Regions from separate parts of the Gordonia sp. NB41Y genome, predicted to be linked through region 1. Evidence: predicted binding sites of a transcription regulator. Region 1 holds the regulator's gene; each other region holds the start of a gene.
What was found. The regulator LexA, encoded in region 1, represses DNA repair genes until DNA is damaged. The targets are predictions, from matches to a motif close to CGAACANNTGTTCG.

Region 1 (4,128 bases):
CTATCCGACGCTGCGGGTCGTCGGCGATCCGGGCAGTCCCGACGGGGTGGAGGTCACCACGGCGGCATCGTCCGACGAGGCGGCACGCCTGCATCTGCCCGCGGTGATCGTCCTGCTCGACGCCGCGATCGCGCCGCTGAGCGCCAAGGCGTCGTCGGGGCTCGATCCGGCAGGCCGACTCGCGTTGAGCCAGAACCCCTATCGTGAATCGGCGCAGCTGTTCGCCGACTGCACCCGACGGGCCATCCGCGATCTCGTGCCGGCGGATGCGGCTCTCGCGGTGCGCGACCCGGCGGCATTCGAGAAACTCGTGTCGGGCTTGCGGTCGCAGGTGATCGCGGCCGCCCCGGACTATCTGCGGCTGGCCGTCGATGCGCTTCGGGAGGTGGCGCCACTGCGTCGCGAGATGGACACCCACTCCGGGCAGGTCCCGGCCGACGATGTCGCCGAACAGCTGGAGAACCTGATCTTCGACGGATTCGTGCTGGCCACGCCGCGCACCCATCTCGAGGATCTGCCCCGATATCTGGCCGCGGCACGGTCGCGACTGGAGCAGTTGCCCGGATCCGCGACGCGCGATCACGACGCGATGGCCAGCGTCGACCGGGTGATCGCACGATGGAATCAGCGCCTCGACCAGGTCCCCGCACCCCGCCGCGACCGGGTCAACGAACAGGCCCACTGGATGGTCGAGGAACTACGGGTGGGGTTGTTCGCCCAGCGGCTGGGCACGCGATATCCGGTGTCGGAGAAGCGCGCGCTACGAACCCTTGACCGTCTCGGCTGAGACGGCCCCGTTGACGCCGACGGCCTCCCCGTGCCGGGAGTGCTCGTCGCGCAGGTCGTCGATCTCGCGCTGGAAGTCCTCCAGCGAGTCGAACGACCGGTAGACCGACGCGAAGCGCAGGTAGGCGACCTCGTCGAGGTCGCGCAGGGGTTTGAGGATGGCCAGACCGACCTCGTTGCTGGGGATCTCGGCGGCACCGGAGGCGCGGACCGCCTCCTCGACCTGCTGGGCGAGCTGGGCGAGATCGTCCTCGTCGACGTGGCGTCCCTGGCAGGCCCGGCGCACACCGCGCATGACCTTCTCCCGGCTGAACGGTTCGGTGACGCCATTGCGTTTCACCACGGCGAGCACGGCGGTCTCCACGGTGGAGAAGCGGCGACCACAGGAACTGCACGACCTCCGTCTACGGATCGCCTGCCCCTCGTCGGCGACACGCGAGTCGATGACCTTGGTGTCTTCGTTTCTGCAGAACGGGCAGCGCATACAAAGACAATACCGTCCCACCGGTCAGCGGTAGCGCGGCGTCAGCAGTGCTTGCCCGACCTGCAGGCCGCTGCCCGCCATGTCGTTGAGCTCGACGATCTCGTCGATCACCACCCGGCTCGGCATGTCCGGGGCCACCCGGGCGGCGATCGACCCGAGCGACTCCCCCGCCCGCACGTGCACCACCTGGGTGGAGACCGGGGACGGGACGGTGGCGCGCTGATAGTCCGAGCCGACGATCGCGACGATCCACACCAGCATCGCCAGTGCGACACCGGTCATGACCGCGACCGCGGTGGTGCGACGCCGACGATGGACCGACGACACCGCGGTCCCGCGCACCGGGACCACCACCGCATCGGCACAGGCCACCCGGCCAGGGCCCACACGACCGGCACCGCCACGTCCGGCACCCACACGTCCGCCGCCCACACGTTCGGTACTCCCGCGCCCCGCCACCACCCGACCGCGGCTGCGGGCCGCGGTCGTGACGCGCCGCTCGACGCCCGGGTGCTCGATCCGACCGCGGTGTTCGGCGAGACCGCGGTGTTCGATCCGACCGCGGTGTTCGGCGAGACCGCGGTGTTCGAGCCCGACGCGCATGGCATCGGCCTCGGCCGGATGCCGGCCCGCACCGCGACCGCCGGGGCGCCGGCCCCCCGGGTGCCGATCGGCGCCGCGGGCTCCCGCCGCAGGTCGGGGCGTGGGGGTGCCGGACGGACGGGTGGCCGACGGGGCCGCTGCCGCCGCCGGACGGTCCGATATCAGGGTTGTGTGCATGAGAGAGAGCCTCCCGTTTCTCGATCACGCGTTCGATGAACTGTTGTTCGAAGTTCTATCACGGGGCTCCGACAAATGTCGTGGAAACACGTCGAACAGGTGTTTGAGGTTGTCGGGAACGTGGGATAACCTCGATCACAGAAGATGCCGACGCGGGGCGGCACGGAAAGGACACGTACGCGATGAGTGACAAGACGCGGCGCGCGGCCGGGTCGTCGGGCGCGAAGTCGAAGGCCGGGTCGTCGAGGGCGGGATCGTCGCGAGCAGCGGCGAACCCGGATGCGATCGACCCGGTGGTCATCGAGGCCACGCTGACCCAGCGTCAGCGCGAGGTGCTCGAGGTGATCCGCCGATCGGTCCGCGAGCGCGGCTATCCGCCGAGCATCCGCGAGATCGGTGATGCGGTGGGTCTCAACTCGACCTCGTCGGTGGCCCACCAGTTGCGCACCCTCGAACGCAAGGGACTGCTCAAGCGCGACGCCAATCGCCCGCGTGCGGTCAACGTGCAGGACAACCAGATCGACCCGAATCCCTCCGACGACCCGGCCGCAGCCGGTCTGCCGACCCCGGCATTCGTGCCGGTGCTCGGCCGGATCGCCGCCGGCGGACCGATCCTCGCCGAGCAGGCCGTGGAGGATGTCTTCCCGCTGCCGCGCGAGCTGGTCGGCGACGGATCGCTGTTCATGCTCAAGGTGGTCGGCGAGTCCATGATCGACGCCGCGATCTGCGACGGCGACTGGGTGGTGGTCCGTCAGCAGAACGTGGCCGACAACGGCGACATCGTCGCCGCGATGATCGACGGCGAGGCCACCGTCAAGACCTTCAAGCGCGGCAACGGCCAGGTGTGGCTGATGCCGCACAACGAGCTCTTCGACCCGATCCCGGGCAACACCGCCGTCATCCTCGGCAAGGTCGTCACCGTGATGCGTCGGGTCTGACACCCGGCGAACCCACCTCGACGAGAACTGCCCTCAGGAATCGCATCCCTGAGGACAGTTCTTCTGAAGTCGTTCTCACACAGCGGTTCTCGCCGGTACGGTGCCGGGCGAGGGCGTGCTCAGCCGGCCAGGACCGCCGCTGCCGCCGCCCGCGCGGCGGCCGCCTCCGAGGTCGCCAGGGCCGCCCGGGCCGCATCACGGCACTGCGCCAGCGACACCTGTCCGAGGCGTGCGCCGACGGCCGCCGCCGCGACGGGGGCACTCGACAACGAGCTCACCCCCATCCCCACCAGGACGCAGGCGAGCAGCGGATCCGCGGCCGCCTCGCCACACACCCCGACGGGCTTTCCGGCGTCGGCACCGGCCCGGGCCACACCCTCGATCAGGTGCAACACCGCCGGCTGCCACGGATCGGTGAGCTCGGCCAGCTCGGCCGACATACGGTCGGCGGCCATCGTGTACTGGGTCAGATCGTTGGTCCCGATCGAGACGAAGTCCACCTCGGCGAGCACCGCCGATGCCAGGATCGCCGCGGACGGGATCTCGATCATCACCCCCGCGATCATCCCTCGTGACCGCACCTCGGCGGCGAAGTCTGCGGCCTCGGCCGGTCCGGCGATCATCGGTGCCATCACCCGCGCGGTGGCACCGGACTCCTCGGCGGCCCGGGCGATCGCGTCGAGCTGATTCGTCCGGATCTCGGGATGGGTTGCGGTCAGCCGGTTTCCGCGGATACCCAGCGCAGGGTTCGCCTCGGCGCCGTGGTCGACGAAGCGCAGCGGCTTGTCCGAGCCGGCGTCGAGCGTGCGGATCACCACCTTGCCGCCCGGGAACGCGTCGATCACCTCGCGATAGAGCACCACCTGCTCGTCGACCGTCGGCTCGTCGGCGCGGTCGAGGAAGGTCAGCTCGGTGCGGAACAGGCCGATGCCCTCGACCGGGTATCCGGTCGCGGCGCGCGCGGAGACGCCGTCGGCCACGTTGGCGAGCACGGCCACCTCGTGACCGTCGGCCGTGCGGCCCGGTCCCGACCACGCGGCGACGACCTCGGCCTGCCGGCGGCTCTCGGCCACCGCCGCCCGGGCAGCCGTCGGCTCCGGGTCGATCTCCACGCTGCCGGCGGTGCCGTCGACCAGCACG
Region 2 (4,128 bases), 920 kb from region 1:
CTTTCCACCCCAAACGCCCCACCCGTCCCCCACTCGATCGCATAGTGCCAGTTCAGCGCAGCAAAATTCCGTGGGGGAACGTGATCGGTCGCGTGTCGTCAGCACACCTTCTGGCGTTACGCACGTGACGTATGAACGCCAAAGTGCCAGGTGAGAGCCTCTGAATGCCTCCGGTGGGGCGCAGTGGGGATTCAGGTGGGGCACAGTGGGGATTCGAGTGGGGCCCGGTGGGGATTCGGGTGGGGCCTCGTGGGGAGACCGCGTGGGACACCGGTGGGGAATGCCGGCGGGCCCGACGCAGAGACCAGGCGGGGCCCGGTGGGGAGATCGGGTGGGGCCCGGTGGGGAGATCGGGTGGGGCCCGGTGGGTCACCGCGCGGCCATGCGGCCGGCGATCACGTCAGGCGACGAGCACATGGTGAATAACTGTCGATCGAACGAATATCGGTCGAACGGTGTACCGGCAGCGCGGCACCCACCCCGTCTCGGGCACGGCCACAGCCCGGACAGCGACTCGAGAACGGACCCGACAACGCCGGCGGCGCACCCCTGCAGGGGTGCGCCGCCGGCGTTGTTATCGAGTTCTGTGTCGTCGAGACGTGGAGGTGACGCCGGCCGGCTCAGGCCGACCGGAGGATCATTCCTGCTCGAAGCGTCGGTTGAAGCGCTCTTCCATCCGTTCGGTGAACTTGCGCTTGGGTGCTGCGGCGCGAGCGGTCTTGCCACCCGAGGAGTAGCCGGCGGAGTCGTGTGACCCCTTTCCCGGAGTTCCACCCCACAGGGCCAGGAGCGCGGCGGCGAACATCACGAGGAAGCCGACGAGACTGACGATCGGGAAGCCACCGACGGTGAGTCCGATGATCGGCCCCACCACCAACAGCACCAACCCGACGACGAATACGACCGCCGCCTGAACACGACGACGACCAGGCGACCGCCCGAGGCGGCGACGGGTCACGCTGGACGCGAACTTTGGGTCCTCCGCGTACAGAGCGCTTTCGATCTCTTCGAGCATCCGCTGCTCGTGCTCTGAGAGTGGCACCGACCCTCCTAACTGTTACCGACGAGTCACCGACGAGATGTGCGCCGCGACGCCCGTCGACAACTGTTGTTCGCGGCTAGATTCCATGATACGAGGTGAATCGGACGTCGACCACCATTACCCTCCATGGTTGTCGAATTCATCGATCACCGCGTTACCCGCGACGGCCCGTCCGGCAGCCCACCAGGCACATCAGGCGGGGTACGCCATGGTGACCGACCCCGGACCGCGATCGCCTCGCTCGCAAGCGATCACGAGGGCCTCGACCGCGTCGAGGAAGGTCAGCAGCCGAGCATGGAACTCGGCGATCAGCCCCGCCGGGACGGTCCGGTCCAGGCCGCTCTCGATGTCCATCCGGCGACGCGAGTGCGCCGCAAAATACTCCGCATGGCCGACGAGGTCGGGCACCCGGGCACCGATCCGGCTCCATGCGTCACCCGCATTGCGCCGGCCGGCACGAGGGCTCCGGGGCTCGTGGAGGGCCAGCGCGGCACCGGCACCGCGCAGCGCCGCCAGATAGAGCTGACGGAACCGTTCGGCGTCGTCGTCGATGATCCCGACGGCGTTGTCGACGAGGAGGTCGGCCCGCTCGAGCAGATCGCGAGCACGTGAGATGGCCGTGGGGTCGACCTCGGCGGCGCCACGACGTGACGACCGGGCACTGCCCGACGATGCGGTATGCGATGGCATGGAACCCTCCCCTTCCCGGTGGATACGCGATCATCATCGGTGCGGCCACCGACATTTCGTTGAACGCGGCCCGGTGGTGAGCGCTTCCCTCGCTCACTGCCGGGCCGCGTCGTCGTGCGGGCGTAGGGTGAACAGCTTGCGGAGGCACATTCATCGAACACCCGTTCGACATATTCAATATAGCCAGATCCGTGCAAGGGTTCAAGGCGGACGGCAACATCGGTGAGATCTGCGTACAGAACAGAGAGGACGGCGCGTGACCATCCGGCTCGCCCGACTGACCGGCCAGGATTCCCCGGCCTGGCTCGAGCCCGCGCTCGACGTCTACGTGACCGCGATGAACTACCCCCGCGGTACCGAACGTCACCGGGCAGGACTGTGGCGTGAACACATCGCGCGCCCCGGATGGAGTGCGTTCGCCGCGATCGCACCCGCCCCGGTCACCCCGCGCACCCCGGACATCGATCGCCGGCGGTTGCATCACCCGCTGTCCCCCGGCGGGGACGAGATCATGGTGGGCATCGCCTACGGCTACCGGGGCGCGCCGGATCAGTGGTGGAACCAGCAACTGCGTACCGGGTTGCGGTTGACCGGCACCTCCCCCGCCGACATCGACGAGATCTCCGCGGACTACTTCGAACTCACCGAACTGCACGTACACCCCACCGCACAGGGGCACGGGATCGGCGAGGAGTTGCTCACCCTGCTGCTCACCGGACGACCAGAACGGCATGTGCTGCTGTCCACTCCGGAGATCCCCGCCGAACGCAACCGTGCCTGGGCGCTCTACCGCCGGATGGGATTCGTCGACGTCCTACGGCACTTCACCTTCGCCGGTGACCCACGACCCTTCGCCTTCCTCGGCCGCCGGCTACCGCTGGCCGACCCGGGCCTCGAGCCCGGCCGACCGGTCCCGAGGTGACCCCGATGCGCACCGGTGCACACCCGCGATGGGATGCCGTCGTCGTCGGCGGCGGTCACAACGGACTGGTCGCCGCCGCCTACCTGGCGCGGGCCGGCCGGTCGGTGTGCGTCGTCGAGCGCGACGAGGTGCCCGGCGGCGCGGTGTCGACCGTCGAACGGTTCCCCGGCTACCGGGTGGACCGCGGGTCGTCGGCGCATCTGATGATCCGGCATTCGCCGGTGATCGACGACCTCGGTCTCACCGAGATGGGCCTGACCTACCTCGACTGCGACCCGTGGGCGTTCTGCCCGGCCACCGACACCGCGCCGCCACTGGTGTTCCGGACCGACCTCGACGCCACCTGCGCCTCGATCGAGGCCTCGTGCGGAGGCCGCGACGCCGATGCCTACCGACGGTTCGTCGAGGTCTGGACCCCGCGCTCGCAGGCCCTGATGAAGGCGTTCTACCAGCCCCCCGACCCGGGTCGCTTCGCAGTGGCCTTCGGCGGGCTCGGGGCGACGGCGACGAGCGCCCGCACCGGGGTCGTCGGCAACCGCACCGGCCGCATGCTGTCGGCGACCCAGGAACTGATGGCGTCGGGCGACTCGCTGCTCGACCGGTGGTTCACCTCCGAACACCTCAAGGCGGCACTTGCGTGGTTCGGCGCGCAGTCGGGTCCGCCGATGAACGCCCCCGCCACCGCCCCGATGATCGGCTTCGCCGCACTGATGCACCAGCTCCCGCCCGGTCGCGCGGTGGGCGGCAGCGGCGCCCTGACCACCGCACTGCTGCGCCGGCTCGACGCCGAGGGTGCGCAGGTGCACACCGGTGCGGCCGCGTCGACGATCGGTCGGTGCGGCGACCACTGGCGGGTCACCGGCACCGACGGGCAGTCACGCTGCGCGACCACGGTGATCGCCGCCTGCCACATCCTGACCACCCTCGACCTGCTCGGTGCGGGTGGATTCGCCCCCGACCTGCTCGACCGGTGGCGCACCCAGATCTCGGTCGGCTCCGGGATGGGCATGGCGGTGCGCGTCGGCGCACGTGACCTGCCCGTCTATCGCGACCTGCCGTCGGATCTGCCGGCCCACGGGGTGCACTCGTCGCTGGCCCTGCTGGTCACCGATCGCGCACATCTCCGGCGGGCGGAGGCCGCGGCGGCGGTCGGCGAACTCCCCGACCGGCCGGCCTGTGTGGCGATGTCGTTCTCGGCGATCGACCCGGGGCTGAGTCCCCCGGACCGGCATCTGATCAACATCTGGGCCCAGTGGCATCCGCGCCACCTGTCCGGTGGCCGGGACTGGGCGGACCTGCGCGAGACCGCCGCCGATGCGGTGATCGCCGAGCTCGACCGGTATGCGCCCGGGTTCTCCGACGGCGTCGAGCATCGCCATGTGCAGACCCCTGATCTCCTCGAATCCGAACTCGGTCTGCGGGGCGGCAACATCATGCACGTCGAGATGACGATCGACCAGATGTTCATGTTCCG
Region 3 (4,128 bases), 1.5 Mb from region 1:
CCCAGTCATCTGGCCGAGCTGACCGGCCTGCAGCGCAGCAACATCTCCACCGCGCTGCGGTCGCTGGAGGCGCGGGGCATGGTGGTGCGCGAACATCCGGACGGCAACGCGCGGTCGGTGGAGCTCGTGGCCACCGACCTGGCACGGGAGAACCTGCACCGGCTGCGCGCCCACTGGGTCACGTTGTTGTCGAGGGTCGATCCCGAGGTGCGGACGCGTGCGGATGAGGTGGCGACGGCACTCTGGCGGTTCGACGATGCGATCGGGAATCCCGACGGACGCGGGTGAATCCGCAATGGCGGCCGTGACGACTACCGGCGACGTCGAAATCCGTCGAGTGGGCGCCCGAATCCGTTGGCCGGGCGCTCGAATTCGTTGACCGGGCGCTCGAATTCGTTGACTGGGCGCTCGATCTTGTTGACTGGGCGCTCGATCTCGTTGACCGGGCGCTCGAATTCGTTGACTGGGCGCTGTTATCCGTTCATCGTGCGCGGGTCACGTGCCTGACGGGAAGCGCGGGGCGCTGTCCTCCGGCGGGATGGCCAGCACTCGGCACATGGCCGAGATGCCCAGGTACTGGGCCGAGACGGCGACGATCTCCGTGCGGGTCGCGATACCGAGCACCTCGTCGACCCCGGCGAGCTCGGCGGTGGTGAGTTCCCGTTGATCGACCATGGCGTCGGCGATGGTCAGGACCGCAAGATGTCGGGGTGACCATGCATGCGACGGCGTCACCTCGGTGACGGTCGCTGCGACCTGCCCGCTGCTCAGTCCCGACGTCTTGCCGAAGTAGGCCACGTGGACACCCCATTCGTGCTCGGCGCCGCAGCGCGCGGTGACCCGAAGGATGGTCAGTTCACGCTCATCCGGCGCGAGTTGGCCGGTGTGCAAAAGCCCGTGCAGGCCGAGGATGGGGCGCTCGATATAGCCGCGCAGGACTTCGGGGTTGTGTGCCATCGCCAGGTACAGCCGCGGCGGACGGTTCGGCGGTGGTACCACCGAGTCGAGCAGGCGGCGGGATTCCTCGGGAACGGGCGGGGTCGTCATGGTCGGCGAGGGTATCCGTCGACGACCATGACGACCCGGGGTTTCGGTGGATTCCCAGCGGTCAGAACCCGTCCTTGACGCGGACGACGGTCCGCCCGGTGACCTTGCCCGCCTTGATGGCGGTGAGTGAGGCATCGAGATCGCCGATGCCGATCTCGGTGATGACCGAGTCGAGATGCTGTGGGCGCAAGTCGGTCTCGATACGACCCCAGATCGAGCGTCGCAGTTCTGCACCGATGAGCACCGAGTCGATGCCCAGCAGGGCGACCCCGCGGAGGATGAACGGCATGACCGTCGTCGGCAGCGCGGCGCCCCCGGTCAGACCGCTCGCCGCGACCGCACCGCTGTGCTGCATGGTGCTCAGCACATACGCCAGCGTGGTGCCGCCGACGCAGTCGACCGCACCGGCCCATTGTGACCTGCCGAGCGGGCGGATCTTGGTCTCGTCGTCGACGAGGCGACCCACCACCTCGGTGGCGCCCAGATCTGTCAGAAGCTTTGCGGCGTCGGGCTTCCCGCTCGATGCGGTGACCGTGAAGCCGAGTGCGGACAGTAGATCGACGCTGACCGCACCGACACCGCCGCTGGCCCCGGTCACGAGGATCGGTCCGTTGTCGGGGGTGAGGCCGTGGTCGAGCAGGGCTGCCACGCTCATCGCCGCGGTGAACCCGGCGGTACCGATGGCGGCGGCCTCTCGCGTGGTCAGCGACGCGAGCTCGACCACCTGGTCGGACGGGGCGACGGCGAACTCGGCGTAGCCGCCGTGCTGGTCGGTGCCGATCGGACCACCGTGTGCCACCACCTGGTCGCCCGGCGCGAAGGCCGGATCGGTGGAGGCCACCACCTCGCCGGCCACGTCGATACCCGGCACGATCGGGTAGTTGCGTACCACTCCGCCGCGCGGCGTGATGGCCAGGGCGTCTTTGTAGTTCACCCCCGAGTAGTGCACGGCGATGGTCACCTGGCCGTCGGGCAGGTCCGCACCGGTGAGGGTCTCACGGCCCAGGATCACCGCCCCGTCGTTCTCTCGGGCGACGAGCGCGGCGAAACTGTCGGGAATGCTGGTGGTCATCATCGTCCTCATGGTCCGGCGGTAGAGCTCGGTCGTTGGTGATGGTAGTCGGGGTCGTGACGTGGGTTACGTCGCGAGGGGCGGTGAACCCCATTGGTGAACCCGAGTCTCCTGGGTGAACAGCTGTCACAATCTGTCCACAGATAGTGTTCTGCTTGCCATTTCGCTGATAGTTCGCCTATGTGTTCGCTACAATGGAACACATGCAGGGGGAGCTGGAGACCATTCTCGACGCACTCATCGATTGTCGTTTCGACGACGATCCGACCGGGCCGGACGTGTTCATAGACATGCGGACACTGGTCACCATCAGGAATGTCGTGGATGCATTGACCGCGGCCGGGGCCGGGCACTTGGATCGGCTGGGGGTGGCGCAACGGCACGGGCACAAACCGATCGCCTTGTTGATCGAGATGGGGTACGCGCCAGCTGTGGCTGCGCGGATGCAGCGAATCGGGACGTCGGCGGTGGTGGAACGCACGCTGAAACACGCTGCCGACGGCGCGATCTCGGGTGAGCATGTCGATGCGATCGTGCGCGGGCTGAACCAGATCGGGCTACGTGCCGGGGAACCGCCGGACGCTGAGACCTGGGCGACCTTTGAGGGCGATCTGTTGGCGCAGGTGTTGTCGGGGGCCAAGCCCTCCGAGGTGATGGCCCGGGCACACCAGCTCGGGGACCATCATGCTGGCGATGCCGAGGGTGGACGTCCGGCGAAAGAAGACCGCAACCTGAATGCCCTGGATATCGGGCGGACCGACGACGGGCGGGTCGCGGTCTCCGGGAGTCTGGATGTTGTTGTCGGCGAGAAGTTGGCGACGGCGATCGAGAAGCTGTCGGCGCCGGTCCCGCAGCCGGATGGGTCAAAAGATCCGCGTGAAGCGCCTCGACGTCGCGCTGACGCGTTGGAGATGGTGTTGGATATGGCCGCCGGCGCCGGGGATCGGTCGGTGACCGCGCTACCTGCGGCGTTGATCAACCTGTCGGTACCCGCGGATACACCGGGCAAGGCCGAGTTGGCGTTCGGTGGGTCGATCACCCACAGCACCCTGCTCGAAACCAGCTGTGACGGTGTGGTTGTCATGACGATCGTCGACGGCGAACGCGTCCCGTTGGATATGGGCCGGTCGAAACGCTTGTTCACAGCTTCGCAGCGGCGGGCGTTGTTCGAGCGGGATCGGTGTTGCATCAAGTGCGGTGCCCCGGCATCTCGGACTCAGGCTCATCACATTGCGCATTGGTCGGATGGTGGTGCGACTGATCTGGCGAATGGGTGTTTGTTGTGTTCGTCGTGTCATGCCGATGTGCATCACAACGGGTGGGACGTCTACATGGGTCCGGATGCGCATCCGTGGCTGATCCCACCTGAGGTGGTGGATCGGCGTCGTCGTCCGATTCCGGCGTATAACAGGCGGTTTGCCGACGAGCTACCGAATGCTGCCTGACCTTTTGTAGAAGCTTGTGTTCTTTGAGAAATTCATAGAGATAGTGGGGTGTCGGGACCTCCGTTGGTTGGGTTGGCGAGTTCGGCCGGTGGAGGTTTCGACACGACTTGTCGCTTCGCTCCTCGTCGGCTCAACCATCAACGGAGCGTGGCTGATTGAGCAGTGAATCCCCCGGGGTTTCGTGCCGCTTCCTTTTGAGTCAGGAAGGATGAGCACATGCCGAAGAACATTGATCCCGAGGTCAAGGCTCGTGCGTTACGGATGTTGGCCGAGCATGGCGGGGAGTACTCGTCGACGACGGCAGCAGCTGCAGCGATCGCGAAGAAACTCGGAGTGAGTAAAGAGACGGTGCGCCGGTGGGCGGTGCAGGCCGAGGTCGATGGGGGCCGGAGGCCCGGGGCCAGCAGTACCGAGCTCGCCGAGCTGAAGCGTTTGAAGGCCGAGAACAAGCGGTTGCGTGAGGACGTCGAGGTGTTGAAAGCGGCGACGTCTTTCTTCGTGGGGGAACTCGACCCCCGCAATCGATGATCATCAGCTTCATTGATGAGATGCGTACCAAAGGTG

Region 2: the regulator LexA is predicted to act here: its motif matches at 1,887-1,900, upstream of Q9K23_RS23250 (SAV_6107 family HEPN domain-containing protein).
Region 3: the regulator LexA is predicted to act here: its motif matches at 2,295-2,308, upstream of Q9K23_RS08610 (HNH endonuclease signature motif containing protein).

What each region holds. Positions count from the first base shown of each region.
Region 1 covers NZ_CP132196.1:504,144-508,271, forward strand. Annotated here, with positions in the region: gene hrpA (ATP-dependent RNA helicase HrpA) at 1-787, shown strand, start outside; gene nrdR (transcriptional regulator NrdR) at 761-1,270, opposite strand; gene Q9K23_RS02100 (LysM peptidoglycan-binding domain-containing protein) at 1,295-2,050, opposite strand; gene lexA (transcriptional repressor LexA) at 2,335-2,988, shown strand; gene ptsP (phosphoenolpyruvate--protein phosphotransferase) at 3,108-4,128, opposite strand, start outside.
Region 2 covers NZ_CP132196.1:5,315,796-5,319,923, reverse strand. Annotated here, with positions in the region: gene Q9K23_RS23255 (DUF3040 domain-containing protein) at 638-1,042, opposite strand; gene Q9K23_RS23250 (SAV_6107 family HEPN domain-containing protein) at 1,235-1,732, opposite strand; gene Q9K23_RS23245 (GNAT family N-acetyltransferase) at 1,989-2,654, shown strand; gene Q9K23_RS23240 (NAD(P)/FAD-dependent oxidoreductase) at 2,660-4,128, shown strand, end outside.
Region 3 covers NZ_CP132196.1:2,023,612-2,027,739, reverse strand. Annotated here, with positions in the region: gene Q9K23_RS08625 (MarR family transcriptional regulator) at 1-288, shown strand, start outside; gene Q9K23_RS08620 (carboxymuconolactone decarboxylase family protein) at 496-1,047, opposite strand; gene Q9K23_RS08615 (acryloyl-CoA reductase) at 1,109-2,119, opposite strand; gene Q9K23_RS08610 (HNH endonuclease signature motif containing protein) at 2,323-3,564, shown strand; one part of gene Q9K23_RS08605 (IS3 family transposase) at 3,781-4,054, shown strand; AL1L pseudoknot at 4,050-4,128, shown strand, end outside; one part of gene Q9K23_RS08605 (IS3 family transposase) at 4,054-4,128, shown strand, end outside.